One region of the Paenibacillus sp. LPE1-1-1.1 genome, then DNA from elsewhere that is predicted to be linked to it. Evidence: a T-box and tRNA genes for the amino acid it is inferred to sense, from the RefSeq annotation. Region 1 holds a T-box; the other holds one or more tRNA genes.
The links. The T-box of region 1 lies ahead of leuS (leucine--tRNA ligase). A T-box ahead of a tRNA ligase gene usually reads a tRNA of that ligase, here a tRNA-Leu.
Positions count from the first base shown of each region.

Region 2: it encodes a tRNA-Leu, which carries the amino acid that the T-box ahead of leuS (leucine--tRNA ligase) is inferred to sense. The anticodon was not compared.

Region 1 is NZ_JBEGHY010000023.1:1,062,014-1,078,169, reverse strand. Features, by position in the region: gene MRBLPE1_RS21820 (quinone-dependent dihydroorotate dehydrogenase) at 1-109, shown strand, start outside; gene MRBLPE1_RS21815 (GTP pyrophosphokinase) at 127-930, shown strand; gene MRBLPE1_RS21810 (PCYCGC motif-containing (lipo)protein) at 1,018-1,554, opposite strand; gene MRBLPE1_RS21805 (thioredoxin family protein) at 1,551-2,066, opposite strand; gene MRBLPE1_RS21800 (RsmB/NOP family class I SAM-dependent RNA methyltransferase) at 2,207-3,865, shown strand; gene MRBLPE1_RS21795 (pseudouridine synthase) at 3,867-4,619, shown strand; gene MRBLPE1_RS21790 (Cof-type HAD-IIB family hydrolase) at 4,696-5,493, shown strand; gene MRBLPE1_RS21785 (YjcZ family sporulation protein) at 5,552-5,644, opposite strand; gene MRBLPE1_RS21780 (DEAD/DEAH box helicase) at 5,923-7,746, opposite strand; gene MRBLPE1_RS21775 (YwbE family protein) at 7,875-8,069, shown strand; gene MRBLPE1_RS21770 (hypothetical protein) at 8,132-8,434, shown strand; gene MRBLPE1_RS21765 (GNAT family N-acetyltransferase) at 8,590-9,795, shown strand; gene MRBLPE1_RS21760 (CynX/NimT family MFS transporter) at 9,853-11,085, shown strand; gene MRBLPE1_RS21755 (hypothetical protein) at 11,232-11,555, shown strand; T-box leader at 11,621-11,866, shown strand; gene leuS (leucine--tRNA ligase) at 11,949-14,387, shown strand; gene comER (late competence protein ComER) at 14,428-15,267, opposite strand; gene MRBLPE1_RS21740 (ComEA family DNA-binding protein) at 15,464-16,048, shown strand; gene MRBLPE1_RS21735 (homocysteine synthase) at 16,136-16,156, shown strand, end outside.
Region 2 is NZ_JBEGHY010000001.1:623,834-639,989, forward strand. Features, by position in the region: gene MRBLPE1_RS03020 (ArsR/SmtB family transcription factor) at 1-94, opposite strand, end outside; gene MRBLPE1_RS03025 (glycoside hydrolase family 43 protein) at 270-1,760, shown strand; gene MRBLPE1_RS03030 (adenosylcobalamin-dependent ribonucleoside-diphosphate reductase) at 2,087-4,678, opposite strand; gene MRBLPE1_RS03035 (DEAD/DEAH box helicase) at 4,957-6,780, shown strand; gene MRBLPE1_RS03040 (YqhG family protein) at 6,777-7,736, shown strand; gene MRBLPE1_RS03045 (hypothetical protein) at 7,858-8,754, shown strand; gene MRBLPE1_RS03050 (YqzE family protein) at 8,745-8,939, opposite strand; gene MRBLPE1_RS03055 (N-acetylmuramoyl-L-alanine amidase family protein) at 9,076-9,777, shown strand; gene MRBLPE1_RS03060 (divergent polysaccharide deacetylase family protein) at 9,742-10,533, opposite strand; gene MRBLPE1_RS03065 (Rrf2 family transcriptional regulator) at 10,753-11,187, opposite strand; gene MRBLPE1_RS03070 (xanthine phosphoribosyltransferase) at 11,273-11,872, opposite strand; tRNA gene MRBLPE1_RS03075 (tRNA-Leu) at 11,955-12,038, shown strand; gene MRBLPE1_RS03080 (SIMPL domain-containing protein) at 12,788-13,468, opposite strand; gene MRBLPE1_RS03085 (CapA family protein) at 13,569-14,549, shown strand; gene MRBLPE1_RS03090 (hypothetical protein) at 14,694-14,918, opposite strand; gene MRBLPE1_RS03095 (hypothetical protein) at 15,055-15,375, opposite strand; gene MRBLPE1_RS03100 (xanthine phosphoribosyltransferase) at 15,458-16,027, opposite strand.

The DNA of each region.
Region 1 (16,156 bases):
CTACAAAGGCCCTGGATTGCTCCGTGAATTGACGAACGGTTTGAAGGAATGTTTACGCAAAGATGGCTACCGAAATATTGCCGAGGCAGTTGGCGCAGATCACGTTTAAGAACAGGAGGCGGCCGGATGGACGGTAGAGACTGGAATCTTTTTTTACAGCCTTATGAACAAGCGGTTGAAGAACTTAAAGTGAAGTTTAAGACAATGCGGGTTGAATTGAAGATAAGAGAAGCTTATGCGCCTATAGAATTTGTCACCGGCCGGGTTAAGCGAATATCAAGCATCTTGGAGAAAGCGAAACGCCTGAATGTCCCTTCGGATCAGCTGGATACGGGAATTGAGGACATTGCGGGAATTCGTATTATGTGCCAATTTGTAGATGACATTCATCGCGTGGCTGGTTTGATACGTACGCGCAAGGATCTTTCACTCGTGTACGAGAAGGACTATATCACGAATTTCAAAGACAGCGGCTACCGCAGCTACCATATGATTGTCGAATACCCGGTCCAAACCGCGCTCGGATACAAGATCGTGCTTGCCGAGATTCAAATCCGAACGCTGGCGATGAATTTTTGGGCGACGATCGAGCATTCCTTGAATTATAAATTTAAAGAAAGCTTGCCGGAGGATGTGCGCAATCGTCTCAAAAAAGCTGCGGAAGCCGCATCGCAGCTCGATACGGAAATGACCAGCATCCGCAAAGAAATTTTGGATGCGCAAACGGAATTCGAGGAACAGTCCAATGTGGTCTCGAAGGTGTTAAAGGGCATTCAAGACTTATATTTCTATCACCGGGTTCGCGAAGCGGCGCAGTTTCAAATGAAGTTCAACGAAAAGTTCGAGAAAGAAGATTACCATGAGCTGAATCAGCTTTCGCTCGATATTCAAGCGGCAATCGCGAAAGCCAAAAAAGGCAGCCAAGGTTAATTCATAGAAAACAAAGAAGGGGCTGTGCAAAGGTCTAATTAGACACTTTGCACAGCCCCTTCTTTTATTTTTTGTCAATCGGCAGGACTAGTCGATGGATTTATTTGGCTTGTATAGGTCGTCTATCGCAGCCCGTATCTCAGCGGTCGTCTTGCCTTGCTTGCTTAAAGCGATGACCTCTTCCATCTCTTTCTTGCAAATGCCGCAGCTGGTGCTGTGATTCGTCCAGGTTACGCTGCCCTCGTCCGCGGGATGCTCTGCAACGTAACAGCGTAGAAGGGAATCATGCGGGTTTTCAACCTCAACGCCTTCTGCACATCCGCAATAACAGGTAATTCCGCTCATGATGTCAGCGTGGTCATGTACCGCTTGATAAAGCTCGCTGGTATGCGGCGTGTAATCGGAGAGAAAGGCTGGCATCTCGTCATAGGAAGCTGTCGTTTGCCATGTTTCTGAACCGTGTTGATGCTCAGCGCCCGCTTTATCGTCATCCGCCAAGCCGCATGCGGTGAGCAATGTAATGACAGCGAATGCAAGCATCATGGCATATACAAATCCGCGAATGCGCGAGCTTTTTTGCTCCTCTGCGATTTGTTCGTCCGAAAGGCGCTGACGTTTCATCATTTGGTTTCAGCTCCCGAATATTTGTTAAAGAACGCCCTGAAATCTTCTATGCTGTAGCCTGTAGCTCCTTCTTCGGCAAGACCGCCCTCGAGCTTGTCGACCTGTACGCCGTCTTTGAAATAAGCAAGGGTAGGCGTATATTCCACGTTATACTTATTGAAATATGAAGGGAACTCTCTTAGGTTAAACTGCGGCAAATCTATGCCCAGCTCGTCCACCAAAGGCATAAGCTGAGGTGTCGTTTTCTGACAATGCGGGCAGTCGGAAGCGAATAAGTAGACGAAGAAATCTTCCTTATCGGCAACCTTCTTGTCCAATACGTCCGGTAATATGATATTCTGGTAGTTAGGATCGTCAAGCTGCTTGCGCGTTTCCGGATTCAATTGTGATACGGGCTTGCCATACAGCGCATTGACCTTGCCGCTGTTGTTAAGAATGAAAATAAAACCGAATAATAGTACAACGATTCCGATATAAACGTAGATCATTTTGACTTTGCTTTTCTTTTTCATGTGTGCGAATACCTCCGAAACAGGATTATGGCGGACAAACCCGACAAAAGGCTTGTTCTTACTTAAATATATTATATAACAAAGCCATATGAGTATGTAAGTGCATGGACATCGACGATAATTGGCAGGAGGAACTGAGCATGAACGGCAATTTGCCGCGTAATTTCACGGAAAAAATGGAAAAGCTGCTAGGAGACGAATATGACGAATTTATGTCTTCCTATGATGCTCCGAGAGTATATGGCTTGAGAATCAACCGATTAAAGCTTGATGTCGAACAATGGAAGAAGCTTAGCTCGATGAAGGGAAAGCTGCGGCCGATTCCTTGGGCGCCGGATGGCGTGTATTACGAGGAAGGCGAGCGTCCCGGCAAACATCCGCATTATCATGCAGGCTTGTATTATATTCAAGAGCCGAGTGCAATGGCGCCCGTTGAGCTGCTGGACATCATGCCCGGCCATCGCGTGCTGGACCTATGCGCAGCTCCTGGCGGGAAGTCGACTCAGATTGCCGGAAAGCTGCAAGGAATTGGCGTATTGGTTACCAATGACAATGCTAAGGAAAGAACGAAGGCATTGGCTAAAAATATCGAGCTTGCCGGTGTCCGCAATGCAGTCGTGCTTAACGAGGAGCCTGCAGCCATCGCGGCTGTATTCCCGGAATGGTTCGACCGCATTCTCGTCGATGCGCCGTGCTCCGGAGAAGGCATGTTCCGCAAGGATGAGTCGATGATTGCGGAATGGGAGAAACATTCGATCGAACGGTGCTCGGTCATGCAGCATGACATTCTGAAGCATGCGGCAGCGATGCTGGCGCCCGGAGGGCGTATCGTATATTCGACTTGTACCTTCTCGCCTGAAGAGAATGAACAGCAAATCGCATGTTTTCTGGCCGATCATCCCGATTTCTATATAGCACCTGTGCCGCATCGTTTTGGTTGGACACCCGGCCGTGCCGATTTAGCGGCTGAAGCCGCGCCGCTTGGCCCAGAGCGCCTGCAAAGCATCAGCGGCACGGTAAGGCTGTGGCCGCATCTCATTGAGGGAGAAGGGCATTATGCGGCTGTGCTTGTACGCAGCGGAGAAAGGATGTCTGAGCCTGCGGAAAGGATTCTAGCTGCGGCTTCTTCTCCGGTACGACCCGACACGCGACCCGCTGGCGGGGCCCTGAAACGGGAAGCTTCGAAGAGCAGCGGCAATCGGCATGAGAGAAAAGCGGATCACAGAGAGGAAAGGCGGGCGGGTAAACGCCAAACGAGAATGGATTGGGCAAGCGCAGGAACAGATCGACCTGCTGCCAAACGTGCTTCAGCTAACGGCCGGGACGGTCTCGCTGCTCAAGAACCGGTCGAAATGGACCCCGTGGAGCTTTGGCATCAATTTGCCGGACAATTTGCGACAAATGCATTAACCTGGCCGGGACATGCGGTGGCTTACGGATCACGCGTTTATATTCAGCCTGACGAGCTTCCAGCGTTAAACGGTTTACGCGTCGTGAGAGCAGGCTGGTATGTCGGCGAAGCGGCACGCGCCCGATTTGTGCCGTCGCATCCGCTCGCAATGGGCTTAACCTTTGACACGGCGGTTCGTGCCGTGGATTGGAGTTCGGATAATGAGCAGACGCTCCGCTTCCTCAAAGGCGAAACCTTATTCGTTGAGGAAACGGAAATCAAAGTGCAAGACGGGGCGCCTGCCAATGGATATATACTGGTTTGCACGGACGGCTATCCGATTGGATGGGGGAAATATGCAGGAGGCATGATTAAAAATGAGCTTCCTGCAGGATGGAGATGGATGTAGCATGGGCAAAAAAATACGGGTAGACAAGCTGCTCGCGCATATGGGGCATGGCACGCGCAGCGAAATTAAAAGAGCGGTTAAGCTCGGGATGGTTGAGGTAGACGGCCGGGTTATCAAGGACAGCGGGCTAGTTGTCGATCCGGAAGCGACGGAGGTTACTTTTGACGGTGTTCCTGTTGTTTACCGGGAAGTCGTATATTTTATGATGAACAAGCCGCAAGGCGTTATTTCGGCAACGGAGGACGGACGCGAGCGTACGGTTATCGATTTGCTTGAGCCGCAGGACCGGCTGCGTGATCCGTTTCCAGTCGGGAGGCTCGACAAAGATACGGTCGGCCTGCTGCTGCTCACGAATGACGGACAGCTGGCGCATGAGCTGTTGTCTCCGCGCAAGCATGTGGCTAAAACATACGAGGCACTGGTGTCAGGGGATGTAGCAGAAGAAGACAAGCAGTTTTTCAAATCCGGAGTGACATTGGATGACGGTTACGTTACGATGCCAGCCGAGCTGCATATTAGCGGCCGCGAGCAGCGGGAAGACGGGATCTATTCAAGCATATCGCTTACGATCATGGAAGGTAAGTTTCACCAAGTAAAAAGAATGTTTGAAGCTGTCGGCAAGCAGGTCGTCCATTTGAAAAGAGTTTCGATGGGGCCGCTTAAGCTGGATGAATTGCTTGCTGAGGGCTCTTACCGGGAATTGTCCGAAGAGGAAGTCGAGCTCCTGCGTTCGCATAGGAAATCGGCTGAGTAATTCTATTTAATAACAAGAGCCTGTATAATAACCAGATAGAAAGAGAGAAAGAGATAGGGATAGGAGTGGAGCGGTTATGAGTTTGCAATATGACCTAATTGCTTTAGATGTAGACGGAACACTGTTAACGGATGACCACGTGCTCACGGAGGCGATTCTGGATTCGGTAAATGAGGCTGCTAGCCGAGGCGCCCAAATTGTTTTATGCACGGGCAGGGGACCATCTGGTGCGCTTCCCATACTCAAGGAGCTTGGGCTTAGCGGTACCGTAATTACGCATAATGGCGCAGCCACCATTAATTCGAACGACCGTTCCATCGTACATGAGTTTGCAATGATTCCGGAGCATTTGCTCGGCTTCGTAAGCTATTGCCGCGATAATGGCATTCACTTTGATTTGAACACGGCGTTTGAGATGATGGTTGAGAGCATGACTCCTGAAGCAGAGGTTATGTATGGACATTATCAAGCCAAGCCTTTAGTTCAAGATTTTCGGCTCGGATTGCCAAACGGGCTTGTGAAATTCACGGTGTTTGGAAGCAAAGAAAAGATGGATATCGTACAGGCTGAATGGGCGGGGTGGCCCAAGCAGCTTCATTCCATACGCAGCGGTGACTATTTTATCGATGTTCACCATTTGGAAGCCAATAAGGGAAGGGCGCTGCAGCAGCTTGCGGAAATCAGAGGCATCGAACGCAGCCGCATTTTGGCGATCGGCAATTATTATAACGATATAACCATGCTGCAATTTGCAGGTATGGGCATTGCGATGGGCAATTCTCCGGAAGAGGTTAAGCGGGCTGCAAATGCGGTCGCTTATTCGAACAGCGAGGACGGCGTCGCCAAGGCGCTGCGAGAATACGCCTGGCGTTAACCGCAAAAAACCGTCTGGGCATACGCTCAGACGGTTTTTAGTATGGTTTCACGCGGATTTAGATAAGAACGGATCTAGATATGATTACCAGAAGAATGAACAATACCAAAATTACGCCTACTGACGTAAAACCTCCATGTACACCGGACATGCCAATTCCCCCTAATATAAAATTTCCGGCCCCCGGGCGATTCGGATCGAACTTAATCTCCCATCGTTCGGTATACTGCAGTATATGAAAAATGTCCCGTATCGATTGGACGTTTGTCTCGGTTTACCGAATATTAGGCATTTACTCCGTTAATTTGAGCAGAAGACCGTGACGGCTGCCGTTCCGCCAAATGTTAGGGAGGGGGAAATGTCTTGCATCAAAAAAAAGTGGTTCCGGCAGAATGATTAACATTCTACCAGAACCACTTTTATTAAGAGTTAACGATTGCGCCCGCCGCGCGGCTTGTTGGAGGAACTTCCGCCACGCGTACTGCTGCGTCCGCTGGAAGGGGCACTGCTGCGACCGCCTGCTGAAGAGTTGCCGCGTTGGCCTCCGCGGCCGCCAGCTTGGGCATTGCCGCGGACAGCGCCGCGGTTATTGCTTGCTTTGGCATCATTGCGAGCGGCTTCCCACGGGCTGTCGACCGTCGAAGGAGCACGTCCGGCAGCGTGCTCAGCGCCGCGCGGGCTTCCAAAGCCGCTGCTGCGGTTTACGCCGCCGCGGCTTTCGGAGCGTTCGCCGCCGCGAGCTGCGCCGCCGCGATTTGCAGATCGTTCGCCGCCGCGTGGCGCGCTGCTGCGGGTGCTTGTGCGATCGTCGCCGCGCGCCGCGCCGTCATTATCGAAGCGTTCCCCGCGGCGAGCGGACCAACCGGAAGTGACACCGGCCGTTTCGGCAACCTCACCCCGTACATCAGCTGTTCTTCCAGTGCGTTTGCCGGATGCAGCAGGACGGAAGCTCTCGCGCTGGCCTCTGCGTCCGCCTGGCTTGGCATTGCGATCGGATTGACCGGAGCGGTCCCGTCCGCGACGGCCGCCTTCTGCAGGCTTGCCGCTTGCGCTGCGGGTTCCGGTCCTGCCGGCTGCTCCCCGGCTTTTCTCAGGACGATCGCCGCCGGATTGCGCCCGGATGGAAGTTTCATTGCCTTCGCTGTCAATGGCCCGACGCGTAAGCTTGGCGTTAATGCTCTGCTCGATGAGCAGAAGGTGGTTTTTGTCATAAGGCGTTGCGAGCGTAATCGCGGCACCTTCCTGACCGGCGCGGCCGGTTCTGCCGATGCGATGGATATAAAGCTCGCCGTCCTGCGGAACGTCGTAGTTATACACATGCGTGACGCCTTCCACATCGAGTCCGCGAGCCGCAACGTCAGTCGCAACTAGTACCTGCAAGCGGGCGTCTCTAAAGCGCTTCATGACCTGCTCGCGCTTGGCTTGCGTCAAATCGCCGTGCAGCTCATCCGATTCAATGCCGATTTCTTGGAGCTCTTTATTCAATTTCTTGGCGCGAACCTTCGTCCGGCAAAAAATAACCGCTAGATACGGCTGATGGCGCTCCAGCAAATGAACAAGCGTTTGCTGCTTGCTTCGGTCCGTCGTCTCGTAGACGATCTGCGTAATGCTGTCCAGTGTCACGTTCGTGCTCCGAACGCGGATATCCACAGGCGTTTTCATGTAATCCGCTGCCAGCTTACGAATGGCATCAGGCATCGTCGCGGAGAACAGCATCGTTTGGCGCGCTTTCGGCGTTTGCGAAATGATGCTCTCCACATCGGGCAGGAATCCCATGTGAAGCATTTGGTCGGCTTCATCGAGAACAAGCATTTGCAGCTTGCCCAAGCTGACCGTTTCGCGCTTCATATGATCGATCAGGCGGCCCGGCGTAGCGACTACGATATGCGGGGAACGCTGCAGCTTGCGGATTTGAGCATCGACATCTTGACCGCCGTAAGCGGCGAGCACGCTAACGCCCACAGCAGGAACGAGTTTTTTGAGCTCGCTCGTTATTTGTATGGCAAGCTCCCTAGTCGGCGTTAGAATGAGGGCCTGTACTTGTTCTTTTTCTATGTTAATTCGTTGCAAAATAGGCAGCGCAAAAGCAATCGTTTTGCCGGTGCCCGTTTGCGCTTGCGCAATGACGTCCTGTCCATTTAGCAGGAGAGGGATTGCTTGCTTTTGAACCGGAGTCGGTTCGGTAATACCATCATGGTGAAGCAGTTCGCTAAGCTTGGGAATGATACCCAAAGCATTAAATGCGTTAGACATTAATACATTTCCTCTTTTCGTAAACATCGTTTGATGTTAAGTATAACAGCTGTCCTTATATTGTGCATCTTTACTTTGCATATGCTATGCTAGAAGCCAATATTATGAGCAGCAGAGGAATGGTAATGATGAATGGAACAGAGCGCTCGGCAATAAGGCCGGGCCTGCAGGTAGATATCGTATTAAAACAGGACCAACGCACCGGCAAGCTTACACGGGGCGTCGTAAAAGATATTCTCACGAATGCTCCCAAGCATCCCCACGGTATCAAAGTAAGGCTCGCCGATGGCCAGGTAGGCAGAGTCAAAAACATTTTTGCGTAATGATTCTTTGAGCGGTCCTATATGACGAGCCTTGTAATTCTAAGCGTTAAGGAGCGTGTAAGATGGCATTCGGCATAAAAAGAAAAGAGATGGATGACTGGAAGGCGGCAGTTGCGCGCGGAGAAATTGCATTTCTTACGCATTATTGGCTAGACCCCAGGTTTCCGAACATGCGGACCGTGACAAAGGTTGGCTGCTCCGATATGGAGAAACTCTCGCGCTGGTGTCTGGATAACGGACTCAACCCCCGTTATATCCATGCCCGATCCGAGTATCCCCATTTCGACTTGCATGGCCCGAAGCAGGGCGAGGTATTGCGGCGGTCGAGCCAGCTGGAGCAGCTTGAACGCTTCGGCTTGCAGTAGGCAAACGCGCGGATTATAGATATTGCCGGCTGCTCATAGAGCAGCTTTTTTCTTGTTGTTCGTTCGAAAAATCCTCTCGCCCGTAAACGAAGCATCTATTATGATGAAAGGAAAGCAAAAATGCGTTTACTTCCTTAAAGAGAGAGGGAACAAGAATGGCTACTGAAAAAGAGCAGCTTCTGCAAAGCTTCGGGGAATGGATGGCTTTTGCAGCCGATCTGGGTAAATATGATGATCGCTTTTGGAATCAGAGCGTCGCCTCAGGGAAATGGTCGGTACGCGAGGTTGTCGCCCATATAAAGCGGTGGGACGATTATTTTTACGAAGAGGCGATCGCAAAAGCGGAAGCGGGCCTGCCGCTCACCGTTAAACATCTGGACTATGATGAGTTTAATGAAATGGCGAAAGACTACGGAAAGAACACCTCGAGGATAGAACTGACAGCTCAAGCGATACATAGCCGTGAACGGATCATTCTCGCGATAGGCCGGTTTTCGGTCGAGCGATACGAAGGCGCTTATGAGGACGCGGACGGGCATCCGTTCCAGACGCCGCAGTATTTAAAGGATTTTATTTGGCATGACCAGCATCATATCCTGCCGATAAAACGGCTTTTGCATTTAAGGATCGAGGAAATGAGCTTGAATGGTTGGCCGGCTCTGCAAACGGTCGTATATGACGGGTGGCTGCTGCGTTTTGCGGAGGGATATACCAAGCGATCCAACTCGGTTAATCCGCTGTACGGACATACCTTAGAGCTGGACGCTAAAATTCGCGAATGCGAGGAACGGTATGCGGGTCAAAACCTTCGTACGGTTTTTAAAATCACGCCGTTCAGCCAACCTGCAGGGCTTGACGAGGAGCTGGCCTCGCGCGGTTATGAGCTGGTCGATGAGACAATCGTAAAGACCATACACTTAAGCGACGTCCAAACGCCTAGTTTTGCGGATGTATGGCTCGAGAACGAGCTCTCAGAAAGCTGGCTGGATGCCCAATCGATTTTTAGCGGATTAACAGACGAGCACCGGACCGCTACCCGTAAAATGCTTTTGCAATCGCCGCTGCAAAAATGCTTCGCGACCCTGCATGAAAACGGCATACCGGTTGCATGCGGATATGCAGTCATCGAGGATGGCTGGGTGGGGCTTTACGATATTATTACGGATTCAGGTAAACGGAATAGGGGCTTTGGCGAGCAACTTGTATTGCATTTGCTGCAATGGGGGAAGGAACAGGGGGCGGCGGAGGGGTATTTGCTTGTCGTCAAAAATAATAAACCGGCAAATGCCCTGTATGACAAGATCGGCTACTCCGCAAAGTATGAATACTGGTATCGCGTATCGAATGTTATAGGCCGTTAAATGGAAGCTTAACAACATAGAATGAACAGCATGAGAAAGAAGGATTATTTAGTGAAAATGAATAACGGAAAAGGGACATCCGCGGCGTCCGCGCGGCCGGTTGCTTTAACAGGCTCGTGGCTGCTTCTGCTTGGCATCCTGCTGATCGCCGCTAATTTGCGGGCCTCCATTACGGCCGTAGGGCCGATCGTCTCGGATATTCAATCTTCTTTCGGGTTATCGAGCGCCATGACCGGACTGCTGACGACGCTGCCGCTGCTCGCTTTCGCGCTCGTTTCTCCGCTGGCTCCGCGCTTCGCGCAGCGAATCAGCATGGAAAACACCTTATTTCTTGCCATGGTTATCCTGACGGGCGCGATCGTCATCCGCTCGCTTCCATTCGCAGCGGCTTTGTTTGCAGGAACCGTACTGCTTGGCATGGCGATTGCGGCGGCAAATGTCCTGCTGCCGAGCTTGATCAAACGGGATTTTCCAACCTCTGTCGGCATGATGACGGGTTTATATTCGGTCGTTATGAATTTAGGGGCAGCGCTAGCCTCGGGTTTCAGCATTCCGATCGCGGAGCAGCTTGGCTTCGGTTGGCAAGGGATGCTCGCTTTCTGGTCGTTGATTGCGCTCATTGCGACTGCATCGTGGCTGCCGCAAACGCGTCCGATCACCCGAATTAGGCATTTGAAAAAAACAGGGGACAGAGTGAAAAGGCCAAGCATGCTGGGCTCTGCTTTGGTATGGCAGGTCACTTTGTTTATGGGTCTGCAATCGTTTTGTTTTTATGTCAATATTTCATGGCTGCCTGAAATCTTATTTGATCGAGGCATGAGTCATGCCGATGCAGGCTGGATGCTGTCGCTGCTTCAGTTCGTAAGCTTGCCTGCGACCTTTATCATTCCGGTGATCGCGGGAAAGCAAGCCAGTCAACGCGGGCTTGCCGTATTAACGGCAGCGCTTCTGTTGATTGGATATCTAGGTTTGTTAATAGGAAGCTCTGCGCTGATTCCGGTTTGCATGATCTTGCTTGGAATAGCAGGGGGATCAGGCTTTAGCCTGGCCGTTATGTTCTTCGTGCTTCGGACACGCAGTACGGAGCAATCGGCGCAGCTGTCAGGCTTGGCGCAGTCCATTGGCTATTTGCTTGCCGCTGCCGGACCTCTGTTATTCGGTTTTATTCATGACCGAACCCATAATTGGATTGTTTCACTGGCGATGCTGGCGGTCGTCACCGTGATTTTTGGCATAATTGGCTGGGGCGCAGGCGCAAATAAATATTTGCCCTCCGAGATATGGGAATAAAAGCAAATCAAATGAAGGTTAAGCGCAACAATATTTGGATAGCATTCGTATAGGAGGATGCCCCGACTATTCCGACGCTTTCCCAGCGGAATTCATGTTCTTTCAAAGTAGGGGAAACTAAGCTGACTTGAGAGGGATGAAGCCGAATGGGGAAAAAAGGGCTGATTGTGCTCGTAGGAACATTATCGATTATCACAGGCATTTTATACTTGAACGGTTTGGGGTTTAGCTATGCCTTCATGGAAACGGAGAGCGGATCCGAGCAAAATGCGGTACGGTTTTGGAGCAAATGGTCTATCGGCCTGGGCTTGTTGTTTTTAATTCAGCTTCCGCCGTTTGCACTCTGGCTGCTCATCGTTATTTCGGGATTTGGCAATGCGCTCGTTGGAATTGCCATACACAGCCTGCTGCTCGCGCTTCTCGTAAGAATCGTGACGATGGGCCGCCAGGGCGGAGCATCGCGCATCTAGCGGGGACGGATCTCTTGACACCGAACCGCTTGATCTTTATAATCGAAACTAACCAATTTTATGCATATGGAGCGTTGAAGAGGAACAGTAATTTCGATGGCAAGGCTTAGAGAGCCGGCGTTTAGGGTGGAAGCCGGACCTGCTGCGAAATGAAGCTCGCCTTGGAGCTGTGCGAATGATCCTGCGATAGGCTTATCGTATGGAGAAGAGCACCGTTTGGCCTGCGATAAGGGCGACAAGTGAGCGTAAGGCAAAGCATGCCTGCCGCTAACTAGGGTGGTACCACGGGAGAACAACCTCTCGTCCCTAGCGATTATCGCTAGGGGCGGGAGGTTTTATGTTTTTTATGCAGCTGGCGGCATACAGCACATTTACTTAGGAGGATATCATCAAATGAGTCAAGAACAGCAATTTCACGGCTATAATCCGCTTGTTGTCGAACCGAAATGGCAGCAATTCTGGGATAAGAACAAGACATTCCAAACGACGGAGGACGCAGGGAAGCCGAAGTTTTACGCGTTGGATATGTTTCCTTACCCGTCAGGCGCAGGTTTGCATGTCGGCCATCCGGAGGGCTATACGGCTACGGATATCGTGTCCCGCTACAAGAGAATGAAGGGCTACAACGTGCTTCATCCGATGGGCTGGGATGCATTCGGCTTGCCGGCAGAGCAGCATGCGCTTGATACCGGCCAGCATCCGCGCGACATCACGTTCAAAAATATCGATAATTTCCGCAGGCAAATCAAATCGCTCGGGTTCTCCTACGATTGGGACCGCGAGATCAGCACGACGGATCCGGAATACTACAAATGGACGCAATGGATTTTCATTCAATTGTATAACCGCGGCCTAGCTTACGTGGCGGAGGTATCCGTTAACTGGTGCGAGGCGCTCGGAACGGTTCTTGCTAACGAAGAGGTCATTAACGGCCTCAGCGAGCGCGGAAACCACCCGGTTGTCCGCAAACCGATGCGCCAATGGATCTTGAAAATTACCGAATACGCCGATCGTCTATTGGATGATTTGGAAGAACTGGACTGGTCAGAGAGCATTAAGGATATGCAGCGGAACTGGATCGGAAAATCGAAGGGTGCGGAGGTTACGTTCGAGATTGACGGACATGACTCTTCATTGGTGGTGTTCACCACTCGTCCGGATACTTTGTTCGGGGCAACCTACTGCGTATTGGCGCCGGAGCATGAGTTGGTTGCGAAGATCGTTTCCGAGGGGCAAAAAGCGGCGGTTGAAGCTTATCAAGAGGCTGCTGCGCGCAAAAGCGACCTGGAGCGGACGGATTTGGCGAAGGACAAATCAGGCGTGTTCACCGGCGCTTATGCCATTAATCCGGTAAACGGCGTAAAAACGCCGATCTGGATTGCGGATTACGTATTAGCCGGTTACGGCACAGGCGCGATTATGGCGGTGCCGGGCCACGATGCGCGTGACTGGGAGTTCGCAAAGCAATTTGATCTGCCGATCGTAGAAGTCGTGCAAGGCGGCGACATCGCGAAGGAAGCTTACGCCGGAGACGGCAAACATATCAATTCCGATTTCCTGGACGGTTTGACGAATGAGGAAGCGATCGCCAAAATGATCGAGCATTTGGATGCGTCAGGTAAAGGCAAAGGCAAAATTACGTATCGCCTGCGCGATTGGCTGTTCAGCCGTCAACGCTATTGGGGCGAGCCGATTCCGATTATCCACTTGGAAGACGGCACGATGAAGACCGTTCCGGAGGACCAGCTGCCGCTCTTGCTGCCTGATGTCGATGCGATTAAACCATCAGGCACGGGTGAATCCCCGCTTGCAGTGGTTACGGATTGGGTAAACACGATTGACCCCGAGACCGGCATGAAGGCTCGCCGCGAGACGAATACGATGCCGCAATGGGCTGGAAGCTGCTGGTACTATTTGCGTTTTATAGATCCGAAGAACAATGAACAGCTTTGTTCGCCAGAGAAACAGAAGGAATGGCTTCCTGTTGACTTGTACATCGGCGGAGCCGAGCATGCCGTGCTGCATCTTCTCTATGCCCGTTTCTGGCATAAGGTGCTCTATGATATCGGCGTGGTTGATACGAAAGAGCCGTTCCATAAGCTGGTTAACCAAGGGATGATTCTTGGCAACAACAACGAGAAAATGTCCAAGTCGCGCGGTAATGTCATAAATCCGGACGATATCGTAAATGAGTTCGGGGCAGACACTTTGCGTATGTACGAAATGTTTATGGGTCCGCTTGAAGCGACGAAGCCATGGAACACAAACGGAGTCGAAGGAACCTATCGTTTCCTCAGCCGCGTATGGCGTTTGTTCGTCAACGAGGACGGCAGCCTTAACGCCAAAATCGGAGACGGCGATACAAGCGATGCTTTCAAGCGTACGTGGCATCGTTCCATTAAGAAAATTACGGAGGATTATGAGGCTTTGCGCTTCAATACCGTAATCAGCCAGCTGATGATTTTTGTCAATGAAGCCTACAAAACAGAAGTGCTGCCGAAAGCTGCAATGGAGCAATTCGTTCAATTGCTTTCGCCAATTGCCCCGCATATTGCGGAAGAGCTCTGGGAAAAGCTTGGGCGCACGGATTCGCTTACGTACGCTGCGTTCCCGACCTTCGATGAGGCTTGGACCGTCGATCAAGAGGTAGAGATCGTCGTTCAAGTGAATGGAAAAATCGCGGACCGCGTTTCCATCGCGGCAGACATGGACGTTGCCGAAATGGAAAGCTTGGCGAAGGAACTTGAAAAAGTACAAGAGCTGATTGCCGGTAAAACGATCCGCAAGGTGATTGCGGTTAAAGGCAAGCTAGTGAACATCGTTGCAAATTAATGCAAATTGAAGAGGTGAACGGGATTTAGCTGAAGAACAGCTATTGACCGTTCACCTCTTCGCCTATAAAGGCGCTCGAAACCTTGGCTAAATCTTCTTTGAACTTATCATGGGTTGTGCGGATCAACTGGTTAAACACACCATCGGTCTCTCGGCGGAGCATGTTAAGCGCTTTGGCCGTTATTCCACCGGGGACGGCAACTCTTTCCTGAACCTCCGCTGGCGTCATGCCTCCTTCGGTCAACAGCAAACCCGTGCCCAAGAGCATTGCGCTTGCTACGCGCAGCGCTTCTTCGCGTCCGATGCCTGTTTCCTCGACGGCCGCGTCAACAAATTGTTCAAGCAGAAAGGAAATGAACGCGGGCCCGCAGCTCGATAAATCGGAGACGATTCTTGTGAAGCTTTCATCTATTCGAAGCGGCTGGCTGATATGGGATAACAAATCCTCCAGCAGCGTTTTATCGTCTTCATCAACCGATTGGCCATAGATGCACAGCGATGCTCCGCTCCAAACATGATTCGTAATGCTTGGAATCACTTTCGCGATTTTGCAATCCAGCTCGCCTTCCAGATGGGAGATGAGCACGGGACTAGTAATGGAGACGACGATTTGATTCGGTCTTATGACGGGTTTAATATCATCCACCGCTTTTTTGAATTCCAAAGGCTTGACGCACAAAAAAACAATATCGCAGCCGCAGGCAGCCGCAGCATTCGTAAACTCGGCTTTCATGCCGGAATACCGGTTGGCCAAAGCTTGCGCTTTTGCAAAGGTGCGGTTGCTTACGGCAATTTGTGTTGGCGATAATGCACCTGATGCTATCAGTGCTTCAATAAGCAGGCTTCCCATCGTGCCCGTCCCGATAAATCCGACATTCATGCTGAACCCTCCTATAGGTTTGGCGCGTGCATGACCAGCTAAGAGCGATTGAAACTAGGCCAAGCGCAGCAAATCCCGAGTCAAAATCAATCATTTAAATCTTTTCGGTTGCTCTCTTACCTTATTCATAAAGACTTGTTTTATATGTCACCGGTTTCCAAATAAATTGTCGATTGCATGGGGAGGGTCAATTGAAATGAAATCAGCTGAAAAGCGCTTATCTAACAAACAGCTCTTAGCTGCTTCTCTCTTTATCGTTACGGCGGTTGTTCTGCTTGCTGCGGCTTTTTTTGAGCCAAAGCGCAGCGATACCGGAAACTGGGCACCTTTAAACGAGGCTGTAGAAGAAGCGATATCAGCACTGGAGGAGTCAGAGGAAGGGACCGTCGGGCGTCAAGCGAATATATTGAAATCAACGTCTGGCGCAGACGATAAATCTGACAGGGTTGGCCATTCCGAAACGCCGACCCAAAAACCAGCGCAGCCGGAAAAAGAGGCCGTTTTAGAAGCGGATACGGCAGGCGCTGAAGCGATCCCCTCAGATGCTATAGACCCCGAAGCAGAATCGGAAGCGAATGAAACAGGCAAGCTCGACATCAATCGCGCGACGGCGGCGGAGCTTGACGCATTGAAGGGAATAGGCCCTGCAAAAGCGCAGGCTATTATTGAAGATAGAGATAAAAATGGTAAATATGCTTCGGTAGACGATCTGCTGCGGGTCAAGGGAATTGGCGAAAAATTGCTGCAAGCCATGCAAGATGGCATTGTAGCCCGTCCATAATTGTGAGAGAATGGAAGGAAGCGGGCGAATAATCCAGCGCTTGCCATTATTTTATCAAACATTCATAAAGTAGAAGGAGTCGAGAAAATGTCAGAACAACGCAAGCTT
Region 2 (16,156 bases), on a different contig from region 1:
TGTCGGCAATTAAGTCCATAATTCTCCATCTGACCTCGCTTGCAAGCGCTTCGTATAAAGGCATGAATTGGAGTTCCCCGTTCGCTTTGATCATAATCACATTCTCCTAACCACAACTTTTAAAATCACATATCTATTAATTTAATGAATTTAACCTAATCATTCAACCCTAATCCATTGCAAGTTTTTGTACGATAGTGTTAAATTTCCTTATTAGCTCATCATATTGAATTCTTATATTTATGAATTTTAAAATTAGAGGTGGATCAATGAAATACAATAATCCGATCATCAAAGGATTCTATCCGGATCCAAGCATCTGCAAGGCGAATGGCACCTATTATTTGGTTTGCAGTTCCTTTCAGTATTTCCCGGGCGTCCCTATTTTTGAAAGCAAGGATTTAATTAATTGGACTCAAATCGGGCATTGCCTAACCCGTAAAAGCCAGATTCAGTTGGATAATGTAAATAGTTCCGGCGGCGTGTTCGCTCCTACTATTCGGTACTATAACAGGCGGTTCTATATGACCACGACCAACGACACCACTCGTCAGAATTTCTATTTATGGACCGACGATATATACGGGGAATGGTCCGATCCGATCTATGTAGACCAAGGGGGAATCGATCCGGATTTGTATTTTGAAGACGGGAAGACTTTCTTTATGAGCAACGGGACAGACGATAACGGTGTTGGCGGAATCGTACAGTGTGAAATTGACATAGAAACAGGTCGCAAACTGACTCCGAGCCGTTCGGTATGGCAAGGATCAGGCGGACGTTATTTGGAAAGCCCTCATTTGTATAAAATAAATGGACGTTATTACCTGTTGGCGGCTGAAGGCGGAACCGAATATGGCCATATGGTCACCTATGCGCGGGGCGGTTCCCCTTCTGGCCCGTTCGAAGCCTATCCGCAGAATCCCGTACTGACAAATCGAAATTTGGGCGGCTACGAGCTGCAGGGGGTTGGTCATGGCGACCTGATTCAGGATGACAAAGGAAATTGGTGGTTCTTTCATTTGGGATTCCGTCAAATTGGACAATGGCTTACCTACCATCACCTTGGCCGCGAAGTATTCCTTACGCCGGTTACCTTTGACGAGGAAGGTTGGTTTACGGCAGGACTTAATGGCACTACGCTAACGAGTTTCGAGACCGATCGCATCTCCGACATGGTGATTCAGCAGGAGAAGAAGATTTATACATTCGAGAACACGGATTGGAACTTGGACTGGTGTTATCTTCGTCATCCTGCTACGGATAATTATAGGTTGGAACAAAGCAAAGTAACGATGAAAGGAACCGAGGTGACGCTCGATGTTCCGGCGTCCCCAACCTTTATCGGCATACGCCAAATTGACTTTGGCGCAACGATCGTTTGCGATGTAAGCCTTACTAGCGGAGAGGCTGGCATCACGCTCTATATGGATGAACATCACCATTATGATTTGGCTATCCGCAAAGAGGAGAACGGGTATAAAGTTATCGAGCGCCTTGCTATTGGCGATATCCGATCTATCGAAAATATAGTGGATCTGGGAAGCGCTAACCATGCCACACTGGTTATCAGAGCTAACCATGAACGATACAGCTTCCATACTTATGTAGATGGCGAGAATATCTTCTTGGGCTCGGCACAAACGAAATACCTCTCTTCGGAAGTTGCCGGGGGCTTTACAGGCGTAATCATTGGTTTATATGCCTATGGTGATGATTCTTTGGCCGAGTTTTCTAATTTTAAGTGCGAGTATGTTTGAAAGCTAAACCTTTAGATTTCGTGAAATAAGTATTAGACTGAAAATCGAAAATGCAATATTCATAAAAGAGAATAATGTACAGATCGAATCCTGGTTATTCAGGCACATTTTGTTGAGTTATTAAAATTAGCACCAAGATTAGATTCTTGGTGCTAATTTATGATTTCAATATTTATCGGGGAAAATTCCGATTTATGCACTTAAGTGAACTTAGCCCAGTTGTTACTTGATTTTCTAGCATATTTTTTGCAGTAACAAAGACGCTATTGCAATCTTGTGGAGGCCGACATCACATCTATCGCCCTCTATTACGCTCAAAATTGCATCTAGCACTTACTGTATCCGCAGTTCGCGCATTGCTTGCAGCCCTCAATATTTATAAGCGAAGCTGAGCCGCAGGAAGGGCATAAATCCCTTGACGAGCCTTCGACTGCTTGGTAACTCTTGCTCTCTGCCTTCGCGAGAATGACATCCTCAGCAGCGGCAGATTGTTCCTCTCCGCTATCCATATGCAGCTCTAACGATTTGGCAACGGCATCGGCAATGGACTCTACCCGATTAGCTCCAAACCCGATCGCTCCCGAACCGCCGATTCCCTTCAAATGTTTAATCAGCAGCTTCACTTTATTGCCGTGATCGCCGTACCGCAGAAACAATGAACAGACGCGGCCCAATGCTTCAGCCATTGCAAATACGTCCGAGCCCGCTTTGCCCACGTTCAAAAATATTTCGCCCGGAGTTCCATTCAGGTCATTAATCGTGATATAGGCCATGCCAAATGGCGTGTTGACCTTATAGGTCGCACCTCGAAGCACCTGCGGTCTTCGCTTATATTGTTTATCGACCACCTGCTCCGACTGAATCGCCGGGACTGCCGCTTCTACCAAATCAGCGTCAAAATAATCTTGGCTTTCCACAGCCGGCGGCGACAAAGCTTCTGCTTGTCGTTCATCCGCCGTTTCCTCGGCTTTAACCTCCAGTCCCTCATTCTTCTTCGTTGAAAGCACCTGTACATCCCTGCTTCCATCACGGTAAATAGTTACCCCTTTACACCCCAGCTCAAATGCCAGCTCGTACAGCCGCCCTGTTTCTTCTATCGTAAAGTCCGCAGGGCAATTCGCCGTTTTGGAGATCGAGCTGTCTACCCAGCGCTGGATCGTTGCCTGCACCCGGATATGATCCTCGGCGGATAAGCTCATCGATGTTACGAAATAGTCGGGCAGCTCCTCGCCTGGATGCGATTCTTTCCATGCCGCCGCGATCGGAACATCCTGTTTGTCATACCCCAAACGGCTTTGACGATAATATTCAAATGCAAAATAAGGCTCAATGCCAGTCGAAGTTCCGACCATGGTCCCCGTGCTCCCGGTAGGCGCCTGCGTAATAACGGTCACATTGCGCATTCCCTTATCGGCAACAGCTTCTTCGATCTCCGGGAATTGTTCAATCATATGCTTCATAAAACCGCTTTTTACATATTTATCTGCATCAAATGCTTGGAAGGATCCTTTCTCAGCAGCAATTTCCGTCGATGCCAAATAGGATTCACGAGCCATAAACGCATACAGCTTATCCAAAAAAACCAAGGATTCCGCGCTTCCATAGCGAATGCCCAGCTTAATCATAAGCTCCGCCAGCCCCATCGTCCCGAGCCCAATGCGCCGCTCCAGCTTTTGATTGCGTTCATTTTCTTCAAAATGATAGGGGGTCTTGTCGATCACATTATCCAGAAACCGTACCGACCACCTCGTCACCTTGCCTAACTCCTCCCATGCGACGTCATTCTTCTCTTCATCGTAAAATTTAGATAAGTTCACTGCCGATAAGTTGCATACTCCCCAGCCCGGCAAGCCTTGTTCCCCGCATGGATTCGTGCTAATAATCGGATTAAAATACCAGCTGTTCGACATTTGGTTGTAATATTCCATGAAAACAACGCCAGGCTCGGCGGATTTCCAAGCGGATTCAATGATGGCTTGCCAGATCTCGCGGGCGCGTACTGTTTTGTAAGATATAATTTTTTTGCCGAGCCGTTTCCACTCTTCCAGGTCGCCATTCCAAAGCTCGTCATAGCCTGCTTCCTTCGTATCCGGGAAAACAAGCTCCCAATCCAGATCGTCTTTCACCGCCTGCATGAATGCGTTGCTTAAGCAAACCGACAAATTAGCATTCGTAACTTGGCCCATCGTTTGCTTGACGGTGATGAATTCCAATACATCCGGATGCCAATCATTCAGCATAAGCATTAGCGCACCTCTACGGCTGCCGCCCTGCTCGATTAACCCCGTCGTATAGCTAAACAAACCTCCCCAGGATACTGCGCCGCTAGAGGAACCGTTTACCCCGGCTACGATAGCTCGCCGCGGACGAAGTGACGATAGGTTCATCCCTACCCCGCCGCCGCGGGCCATGATTTCCGTCATTTCCGATAGTGTCGTCATAATCCCGCCGCGGCTGTCCTTCGGCGATGGGATGACGTAGCAATTAAAGAGAGTCAGCTCTTCGCTGGCTCCAGCCCCCGCTGCAATTCGTCCGCCAGGAACCAGCTTCCAATCATCCAAAATATATCTGAACTTCTCCTGCCATTCCTGCTGCTTCCCCGGCTCAACCTCAACCGAGGCCATCGCACCCGCCAGCCGATCCCACATTTCCTCAGGCGTCTTCTCAATCGTAAGCGTCAGCTTCTCGATGCTAGATTTTACTTGCTCCCCGCTTCTAAGCTTTATCGTTACCGCATCGCCTTCACGCGCGATGATTTCCCCAACTTCTTTTACCGGGAACTTTGGGTCATCCTTGGTCAGAACGAGTACGATATCCCCTACTTTCGTTTTGCTTGTGTCCGCATTTTTCCAAGCGTAGCGGTCCAAAAATATTTTCTCGCTTAACCCCTCAAGCTTCTTTCCATTAGACGTCTTCATCGTAGCCTCTTCCTCCTTCGAACTACCGCGCTGCAAGCATATGTATAGTTATGATATGCATATAGCACAATATATTGTGTGATAAAACGATTATACTATACCACATATTGATTTTCAGGCTTGTATATGGCTGAAAATAACAATCCCAGCCGCTTACATGCCTGTTTTCATACTTTTTCTTGTCCATCCTCTTTTTTAACCAGCATCTTATTAATATTGGATGAAAAGGCAATACTGATTACAACTTATCCCTTTTACCGCGGAAGGAGCTGCACCAGATGACATTCCAGACAACGCCGCAGGCTGCCTCAGCCGAAGCGGGAAACGCGATCGCAACGCGTAAGCTTCATCCACTTGTCGACCTGCAATGTGACCGTTCTTGGTTTGAAGAGCTGCAAAACCGCACAACGCGGGGGGGCCCATGGGATGATTGGACGTTATATCAGCTCACGATGGAGGCAGAACAGGCAAAACGAATCGAAAGCTTCGAGCAGCTTCTGTGTCTGCGCTCGCTGCCATCCTTCGAGCCGATGCCGCATCAAATCAGCACGGCGCGCAAGGTGGTTCACGAAATGGGCGGACGCGCGATTCTTGCCGATGAGGTTGGCCTTGGCAAAACGATAGAAGCCGGGCTCGTACTCAAAGAATATATTGTTCGCGGTTTAGCGAAACGAGTTTTAATTCTCGTTCCTGCCTCGCTTGTTTTGCAATGGGTGCGCGAGCTTAACCAAAAGTTCGGCATTTCCGCCGTGGCCCAGAAAAAAGAGCATACCTGGGGCTATGATGTGGTAGTAGCTTCAATCGACACCGCTAAGAGAGAGCCGCACCGCGAGCTTGTACTCGGTACCGACTACGACCTCATCATTATTGACGAGGCTCATAAACTGAAAAACAAGAAAACGACGAACTATCAGTTCGCCAATCTATTGCGCAAAAAATACTGCTTGCTGCTGACGGCTACGCCGATTCAAAACGATATGGATGAGCTGTTCAACCTAATCACGCTGCTAAAGCCCGGACAGCTTGGCGGCTTAAGCGACTTTGCAGCTAATTTCGTCGTTGATAAGCGCGTGCCGAAAAATGAAGATCAGCTTCAGGAGGCGCTTTCCGGCGTGATGATCCGCAATCGCCGCGGTGATGGAGGCATCCATTTTACGAAACGTTTTGTCAAAAATATCCCGCTCACCTTATCCGAAGAAGAGAAAGCGCTCTATGACGCGGTGACCGGCTTTGTGAAGGAACGATACGACGAAAGCGGCGGGGATTTAACCAGCATGCTCTCCCTCGTTACACTGCAGCGCGAAGTCTGCAGCAGCCGGGATGCCGTTTTTTTGACACTCGTCAATCTGTTCAAGAAAACTTCCGAGGACTCTCCTATGCGTCCGAAAATCTGGGAGCTTGTGGAGAAAATTCGCAATATCAAAGCAAATACGAAAGCAGAAAAAGCGATGGAGCTTGTCAAAGAAATGGATGACAAGGTCATCATCTTCACGGAGTACCGGGCTACCCAAGAGTATCTGCTCCAATTTTTCCGCGCGCAAAACATGATCGCAGTACCTTACCGGGGCGGCATGAACCGCGGCAAAAAGGACTGGATGATGGATTTATTCCGCGGCCGCGCACAAATCTTGATCGCTACGGAAGCAGGCGGCGAAGGCATTAATCTTCAATTTTGCCACCATATGATTAACTTCGACCTGCCCTGGAATCCTATGAGAGTAGAACAGCGCATAGGTCGCGTGCACCGACTTGGACAAAAGGAAGACGTGAAAATTTACAATCTATGCACCATCGGCACCATCGAAGAGCATATCGTAAATCTATTGCATGAAAAAATTAATCTGTTCGAGCTGGTCATTGGAGAGCTTGATCATATTTTGGAACGCTTCGAGAAAGGGGACGGCTCCTTGGAGCAGCGGCTGGCCAAAATGCTGCTTGAATCAGGCAATGAGACGGATTTGAAGCAGAAAATCAATCATTTGGGCTCCTCGCTCAGTCGGATCCGAGAAGAGGTAAAGATTGGCGAAAACCCCCTTCCCGCCAGCCCCGATCTGCTCATTAATTTAGATACGCTCGGACAATCCGTGGAGGTGCAGCCTTGAACGAGAAACAGGTGCACAAATTCGTCAATCGATATTTAGAGGCGACAGAATGTTCCATTTTAGAAAAATCACCCAGCCACTTTACGGTCAAGCTCTCTCCTCTCGCCGACCGCGAGCTGACGAACCGCCCGTATTACTGGAGCTTCGTAGACCGGGTTAACGCCGAACCGGAGACGATGACCTTCTTGTTCGTGACGGACAAAAACAAATATGACGCTGCCGAGGAAACCAAAAAAGCCGAAGCGGCAGCCGTCCAGCAGAATACCGCGGAAGACGCACAAAATGCGGCAGCGAATGCCGCTCTTGGACGCTCACTCGGCTTCGTGCACGGCAATCTCGCCGCTCCTGCCCGGGTACCCCGCGAGGACTTGTTTTTTGGCGCCCGTAAGCTCGACATGCTGTTCGACGCGGCGAAATCGAAAGGTAGCTTCGTTTATTTATTTCAAGAGCCCGACAAACGAAGCAGCAATCCCTTTTCGTCCACCCCGTATACCGCGTGGCTCGGCGTCAATATGCGGGTTGAATTCGCATGCGACCGCAAACGCGAAGAAATCCATTGCTTCGGCGTTTCGCTGGCGACAGGACAATGCGTTGAGCAGTTTTATGACCGTTTGCTCACCCATAAACTTTCACCAAGGCTGCCCGCTAATATTCATATTACCAAGAACGGCATCACCTTCAACAAAGCGCTCGGCATCGTGGAGCAAGCGCTCGAACGCAAGCTTCGTACCTATGACTACAGCTGGGCTGAGAGTGCTTCCGCAAGACTTAAAGAGGAGCTTGAGCGAATAAGCGGTTATTATGAACCGCTAATTCACAATGCCCTAGAAGACAATAAGCCGGCCATCGAGGAGCAATTCGAGCAGCGGAAATCAGAAATAAAATGGCAATACGAGCCTCGGGTGACTGCTTCCGCCATTAACTGCGGCATCTTTCATCTGGAAGGCATCGACTGACATGGATTAGACGATTTCCGCAGCAATACGTCAAAAAAAGGCGGTCGAAAGACCGCCATTACGTGACAGGTTATAACAGCCTTCTCAAAGCATGTCCGATACAATAGCAAAGAGGTGATAAATGATGCGAAAAAAATTCATTAAACTGACAGCGGCATGTGTATTAACCGCTATTGTCCTATATTCTGGCAGTTTGCAATCACAGTCTGCATCCGCGCTTACGAATCCGTCAGCCATCTATGAGCCAGTGCAACAACAAGCCGAGCAATGGGCAGCGGAACTGGCGTCCCAGCCTTCATTCCATGCTTGGAAGCAAGCTTCGCTTGTCGTTTCCCCGATCGGGCCAGGCACGCATAGCTGGTTAGTGCTGGTTAAGCAAAATAAACTTACGGTCGGCTACCTCATCATCAACGCCGTAGAGTCTGGCGGTTACCAGCTCGGTGAGTATGGGACAAGCAGCAGCCCCCCATTTGATGAAGGCACGCTTTCCAAATCCGTCCGGCAGCTCGAACTGCTTCATCCCGCATCCAGCATCGAAGCTCTATACGTGAATCCTCTGCTCGCAGCCTGGAAGGTGGCATCGGAGAAGGAAACCTATTATACCGATGCTGCCAGCGGCGAAAGCCTTCCTATTGGGGAAAACGATTGGTTGGCTGCCGAATCACAAAAACCGGTTAATCTAGAGCGTATGCAAATCGGAGCCAATGCAGCACTTCTAAAGCAAGTGTCTTTGCCCTCATTTAATGCCTATGACAAGCTTCCATGGTTAACGGATAGGCCGATATCATTAAACGCATCCTCTTATAATTCCCTATTTGCAAAAATAAACAACAAAGAACAGCTCCGATATACCGCTGAGCTGTTCGATGGCCAAATGCTGTATGTTTGGTCCGTAGTCGGATATAACAAATGGGACAGCGGCCAGCTCTATGTCGCTCTTGAAGCTGGCGAGGATGGTTTAGACCGGCGTTACATCCCGGTCTCGCTGCTTATCGAGCTTGGCCGTTTTTACCGTTGACGCTGCGCGCGTCCCCGCCACCAAAGCATAATGCTCATCGGCCCCCAACCGAACCACCGCGTCAGCCAAGGCTCTCTCCGCGCTTTGGCTGACGTTCTTGATTGTTTTCTCTCTTCCCTCGGTGTTTCCATATAAGTCACGAATTTCTCCGTCACGAACTTCACGTACTCATCGCCTTTTGCCATTTGAATGCTCCCCCTCAGCTCCGTATGAAATGATAAATTCAGTTTGCCCTGCAGCGATCGAATGTAAACATGCATGAGTTATCCATCAAAAAGACAATCTAACCGTATGTCAAAGTGATCTGGAGGAGTTACTTGCATGTTCCGTAAAATAATTATGAGCTTTCTCGCATTATGGCTCGCTGCGGTAAGCCAACCGATCAGCGCTTTTGCATGGCCTTTAATTCCTGCAGGCTCCAAGCAGGATTGGGCGCTGCCGACTACCGTCGTCATTATTGACGCCGGTCACGGTGGCATTGACGGAGGGGCTTCGGCAGCCGAAATTTTGGAGAAAGACATTAATTTAGCAGTAGCCCGGAAGCTGTATTTTATATTACGAAGCCAAAACATCCCCGCTGTGCTAAACCGCACGGGTGATTATGCTTTGAGCGATGATAACCGCTGGCATATTACACGCTCCAGGCATCGCAAGGATTTGTCGCAGCGGCGGCAGCTTACCCAGGAAATTGACAGTGAACTGCTCGTAAGCCTGCATGTGAATTGGTCGAAAAAAAGCTCGGAGAAAGGCCCACTCGTGCTGCATCAGAATAGCGGAGAAAGCTCCTTGCTTGCATTTTGCATTCAAGATGCGCTGAACCGACAGCAAAATACGTCCTTCCTCCCGAGAGAAGGAAAGCCGTTTTATTTGCTCAAACGCATTGAGGAGCCTGCCGTCATCGTCGAAATGGGTTTTATCAGCAGCGAACATGACCGTACGATGCTGACTGACTCCAAGCGCCAAATGGAGGTTGCCGAGGCGATTGCATCAGGAATTAGGCAGTATAAGTGGATCATTCACTAACCCGCCGCTAATTAAGTCGGTCAGCTTAACAAAGCGTACGTTTGGCTGCATGACGGGTATGGATTGCTGGAGGACCGATGCCGTGAACTTCCCTGGCGGTCCGACATGTCCGATCGTAATGCAGCTCTCGTGCGACTCAAGATGCTTGCGAAGAACGCTGATTTGCTTTGAGATATGCTGTACGGTATACACATCATCCAGGAACACATCGTTGGAAACAATCGGAACGCCGAGCTCCGCTGCGATTTTTGGCACTACCGTCTTATAGGTTGTTCGGCTATCGAGAAAAAAGAGTCCCCGTTCCTTGCATACGCCAAGCACGATGCGCATCATCCTCTCGTCGGCTGTCACCTTCGAGCCCATATGATTATTCATGCCGATGGCATGAGGCACATCATCTATGGCTGCCTCAACCCGTTTCCGCACCTCTTCATCGCTGAGATCTGTCGTTAAGGCGCCTGGACCCAGCCATCTCTTAAGCCCCTTTTTCGGCTCCATTGGCATATGAACAATGACATCATGCCCATGTTTATGCGCTTCCTCTGCGTCTTGCTTAGTCGTCGGCATAAACGGCATAATCGCTGCCGTAATTTTAATCGGAAGCTTCATCATTTCCGCTGTTCCGTTCATGCCATTTCCGAAATCATCAATAACCACAGCGACCGTTCGCCGTTCTTCGTTGACTCCCGCGGCAGGTACTCGGATTGCCGCATTTTCCGCAGAAACTGCATAAGTGCCCGGATCTCCAACCGCCATTATTATGCCAATAAATACAACAGCAGCCGTTCTCCTTAAGGGGAAGCATCTCTTATTATATATAGCCAATCTTGATCTTCCTTCTAATTCGTTACGCTGTCTGCTCATTGCCGCACACGCCTCTCATCTTTTAGGATTAGTGTTTGTGTACAAGCTGGAAAATATGCTGAAACTTACAGCGTATAAAAAAAGAAGCCTTTGCGGGGCCTCTAGGTCTAATCATTTTAATCCATTCGTCTTGCTTAGGACATCCTGTGTAATTTGCTCAAGCGTGATGCTCGCCAGCTGGTTTTCCATCGCCTTCTGCGCTTCATTAAAGGCGGTTTCAAGAGAAGATTGAATATGGCGGCCAACCGTACATGCCGGATTCGGTTTCTCATGAATGGCAAAAAGCTCATCTGACCCATTGTTGTGCACAGCATTATAGATATCAAAAAGCGTAATCTCGCCTGCCGGCCTTGTTATAACGGCACCCGCTATGCCTGCGCTTGTTGCTACAAGACCCGCTTTATTCAATGAACCTATAATTCTCCGAATGACGACAGGATTAGTATTCACGCTGCCAGCGATAATGTCTGATGTCAATCTTGCTGCCTTACTCGTCTCGAGTAACGTCATAATATGAACCGCTACCGCAAACCTATTGCTAGTCAACGCAATCACCGCCTGTCTTGATTTCCCTTTTCCGTTACGTCCATCATGTAAGCATTATAGTTACATGCTGTTGGAATTGTCAATCTCAGTTGCTGCTGTCTGCGCCGGACAAATCCGGGGAAAAAGTTACTTTTCCGCCTGTTAATGAGGCAACTCTTGCCAAAGAATGGACATCATACCCAAGCTCGATCAGCTTATTCCTTCCTGGCTGGAAAGCCTTCTCGATTACGATACCGATACCAGCGACGGAAGCACCCGCTTGCTCTGCAATACGAGCTAATCCTAACGCCGCATCGCCATTTGCGAGAAAGTCATCGATAATCAACACACGGTCCTTCGCTTCCAAAAACTTGCGCGACACCGTGACCTCACTCTCTTCCTGCTTCGTGAAGGAGTATATTTTTTCCGTGTACAAATCATCCTTAAGCGTTAAAGACTTACGCTTTCGCGCGAATAGGAGAGGCACATTCATTTCCAGCGCGGTCATGACTGCAGGCGCGATCCCCGACGATTCCAGCGTGATCACCTTCGTGATCCCTTTTCCTTCAAAGAACGCGGCAAAGGCTTGGCCCATGCTGTACATTAGCTGCGGATCAACTTGATGATTTAGAAAGGAATCTACCTTCAGGACCTGTTCATTTAATACAATGCCTTCCTCTAAAATCTTTTGTTCTAATTGCTTCACAGCAGCTTCCTCCATTTTTCTAAAATAATATTGACAATTCCATCTTCATTATGATAAGATGCTTTTTGTTGAAACAAGTTATGCGGTCGTGGCGGAATTGGCAGACGCGCTAGATTCAGGTTCTAGTGGTGTAACAGCCGTGGAGGTTCGAGTCCTCTCGACCGCATCTACACTCAAATTCAAAACCCTTGATAATCAAGGGTTTTTTCTTTTTTTAGTCACCAATTCAGCCAACTCTTTACTCCTATCGAACGTGTTTCGTGTGTATGGAAATATTATCTTATAAAGTTCTTCATGTAAAGATACTCTCCTTATTAACAAAACACTACTGCCTAACACTGTGGACGTTTAATACTTTATATTTAGGCATAGTTTATCCCCCTCCCTCATTCACCGATTCTTATTCGAGTAATTACATAAACAATCTTTCAATACTCCTCAACCATTTCGGCTGATAGCAGCTGCTTGTAGGACCGCCTTGATAACCTTCGTCATTAAAACCTTGTTTTTTAAAATGTTCGATTCTTTTTTTAGGCACATCCGTTTCAGATAATACAGAATCATTTATATAAAACAAATCACAGGTGACACATTTCAGATATTCGGTCGTGATCCCGCTCCCGAAGCTTGTTTCAAACCAATTTAATTCATTACGGCAATGAGGACAAAAAATGGCATACTTCCTTTGCAGCAATCGAATGAGGAATCTCATTTAAACATTTTAAATCTATTAAGATTGAAACTCAGGACTGCAAAATTCCCTAACATGAGTACACCATCCTTTTTCATACAGAATCGACGTTAGCTTCCATTCTCTTCAGCACCTTAATAGTACCCTATATTGAATATGTATCCTTTAGAATAGCGCAGCTAATCAAAAGAAAAAGCACCCCTTGGAGAGTGCTTTTACAGATCCTAATGCGAACCTGGCAAAATAGCATATACGGCTCGAACAGAAGCATTCACCGTTAACCCCCCCGGCTCGATCGGCGTAACCGCGCTGCCGGCGAATGCCGCTGCTTTAAACATCGGGACAGGCCCTCCTGGAAGCGGCAGCTGTTGAACTTCTAGCGGTACATTGGCTGCCATGACACCGAGCGTATTCGCAATCGTCAGCGCCCTTTGCGCAGCGTCACGCACAGCCAGCGATAAAGCTTGATGCTCGTAAATATCAGGTCTGGCAGTTGTCAGCCTGATGCTGGATACGTGGTTGGCGCCGCTGCCGACGGCCGTATCCACGACAGTCCCTGTCTGATCGACTTGATCAACCGTCACCTGAATCAGGTTGGTTACTTGATAGCCTCGGAATATTTGTTTTCCATCAACAAAATCATACATCGTGTCAATACGGTACTCCTGCGTCTGCAGCTTGTCGCGCGGGATGCCCAGCCTCAGCAACGATCCAATGACTGCTGTCATGATATTGGCATTTTCAGCTTGAATCGGACGCAAATCTGTTCCTTCCGTTACAGCTCCGAGCACAACGATTGCTTGATCGGCAGGCGCTGCTGCCGATCCTTCCCCGATTACCTCAATGGTTGAAGCTTTCCTTGGCGAATGACTATTGCCCCCGTGATTCATCATGTATTCGTTCATGGCACAACTCCTTATTAGTTTTATCAGCCTTAGGCTTATACCGCGCGCACCTGCCATCGGCTCGAATAAAGTATTACAGTCTTACAGAAAGAGGTGAAAGATGACTACGATTACGATTGGAGCAGTCGGAGATTTGCTCATGAAAAATCGGATTATCGACTCCGCTAGAATATCCAAAAAAAATCAATATTCGTTCGGTCCGATTTTTGCCGGAGTTGCACGCCAACTAAAAAATAACGATTTATTGATCGGCAATTTGGAGACGACCTTCTCCGGAACGCCTTGGTTCGGCAGCAATCCGAATCGACTCGGCCGATACGAACGGCGCAGCAAACGCACCGGCTATCCGATGTTCAACTGCCCCGATGAGCTTGCATCGACGCTCAAGCATACCGGCTTCGATGTCATGACGACAGCCAATAACCATTGCGCCGACGGAGGCGAATACGGCATCAAGCGCACGTTGAATGTCCTTGACCGTCACGGCCTTAAGCATACCGGCACCGCTCGCTCGTTAAACGAGGCTAAACGCTTATTGATTATGCGCGTCAAAGGCATCGATATCGGTATTCTATCCTATACGTACGGAACGAATAGAATGCCTGTTGCAAAATCCTATCAGGTTAACCGGCTTCATTCCAAAAAAATAGCAGCCGACATTAACCGTATCAAAAAGAAATGCGATTTTGTTATCGTCTGTCTCCATTTTGGCCGGGAGTTCCACCTCAAGCAGAACAAAGCGCAGAAGCGAGTCGTCGATCTTTGCTTCAGAAACGGCGCTAACGCTATTTTGGGCGCTCACCCACATGTCTTGCAGCCCGTCGTAACAAGAAAGGTGAAGGACAAATATGGTGTAACCAAAACGAGAGTTGCCGCTTATTCGTTAGGCAATTTCCTTTCACCGAAGCTTTTTAATAATATAGAGACCATTCGCGCGATGATCCTGAAGCTGACGATAACGAAAAACAGCAAAGGATCAACTGACATCAAGCGTGTTAGCCGCATCCGTACAGTGACCAAGTATTCAAAACCCGGCGGTAAACCAACCTATAGGCTCGTTCCCGTAACTCGCCGCCGCTAGCGGACAGCCGTTTGCCAAGCTGCGTTTGCTATCCTGCAAATAAACGATCCGACGGTCAGCATCATATCGAAACAAAGAGCCTTTGATCCCAACGGGACAAAGGCTCTTTGCTATTTGCTGCGATAAAAAATGATCATCCAGGCTCTATGTAGCATCCTCAAAAGGATTCGCGCGCTCCTCCGCTACCGGCTGGTAGCTGTGGGCGCGGCTGAGTTTTACGACGCGGCGGCTGGGACGCCGTATAACAACCGAGGTATCATCCCAAGCAACGACGATGCCGTGAACATCGTTAGCTTCCATTGCATCTCTTACTACTCTTATCGTTTCGCCGCTGACACGGAATTTGTCCAGCTGCTCTTCGCTTACCATGATTAATTCCTCCTGTTTCTGCGTTAAAGCTCCCATTGTATGGAAAAACCTCAATGGATGCTCGCGCATAACATTGAGGCTGTTTTGAATATATAAGTGATCGTTCGTTTGAAGTTTGAAACTATCTAACGTTCAGCTAACCTGCATGCTCTTTTGCATCATTGGTTTCATACCATTCATCCAAAACTCGCGATGACATCACGCGTTTGCCGATATATTCGCTCTGACGGTCAGTGAACTGATCCCGCCATTCAATAGACAATTCGTCGCACAGCTTTACAATCGTCAGCAGCTCTGACCATGCCACATAACGTTTGTACCAAAAAAACTGCGGATGCTCAATCATATAAGGATACAAATCATCAAATTCCGTATGTTTACAGTCTAGTGCACGCTCAAAATGGACCTTGGCGTCACTTAACTTCGTATACATAAACTCTGCAGACATTTCCCCCATAACTTGTGCCTCCCCTCGATCACTACTATATCATTATAAGCGATATTGCCGAATGGGAAAAGAGCATTTGTACTGGAACATTCTACTCAAATTTTATTTCACCGTTATCTAGAGATGAAATACGAACGAGCGGTTCCACACGAATCCCTTGCTCCCTCAATGTTCTGCCACCGGCTTGGAATGACTTCTCCACGACGACGCCAAGCCCGATTAAAGCTGCTCCCGAACGCTGTATAATCTTGATTAGTCCGCGTGCGGCATCGCCATTCGCAATAATGTCGTCAATAAAGAGTACCCTGTCTTCAGCCGTTAGAAACTGTTTGGACACCATAATATCGGTTACCATACCTTTTGTAAAAGAAGGCACGCGTTCGATATAGGCATCCGGATCAGCGATGAGCGTCTTCTTCCGACGTGCGAATACGAGCGGTACTCCCAGCGTATATGCTGTAGCGTATGCCGCCGGAATTCCGGAGGATTCCACCGTAATCACCTTTGTGATATGTTCCTCAGCGAAGCGTCTCGCGAATTCTTGTCCCATTTCCATTGTCAATTCAGGGTCGACCTGGTGGTTGATCAAAGCATCCATCCGCAGCACGTTGCTCGACAATACGGACGATTCTGCTAAAATGCGTTTTTTTAAGCTCTCCATCTTTCATTACCTCCACCAAAATCCTTTTTGATAACGTACCATAGGTCAGGCAAAAAGTGCAACCCTAGGGAAGCCTTCAAACCGAAACCTTAATATTACTTAGTATTTCAAAGGTAAAATTTCAAATCC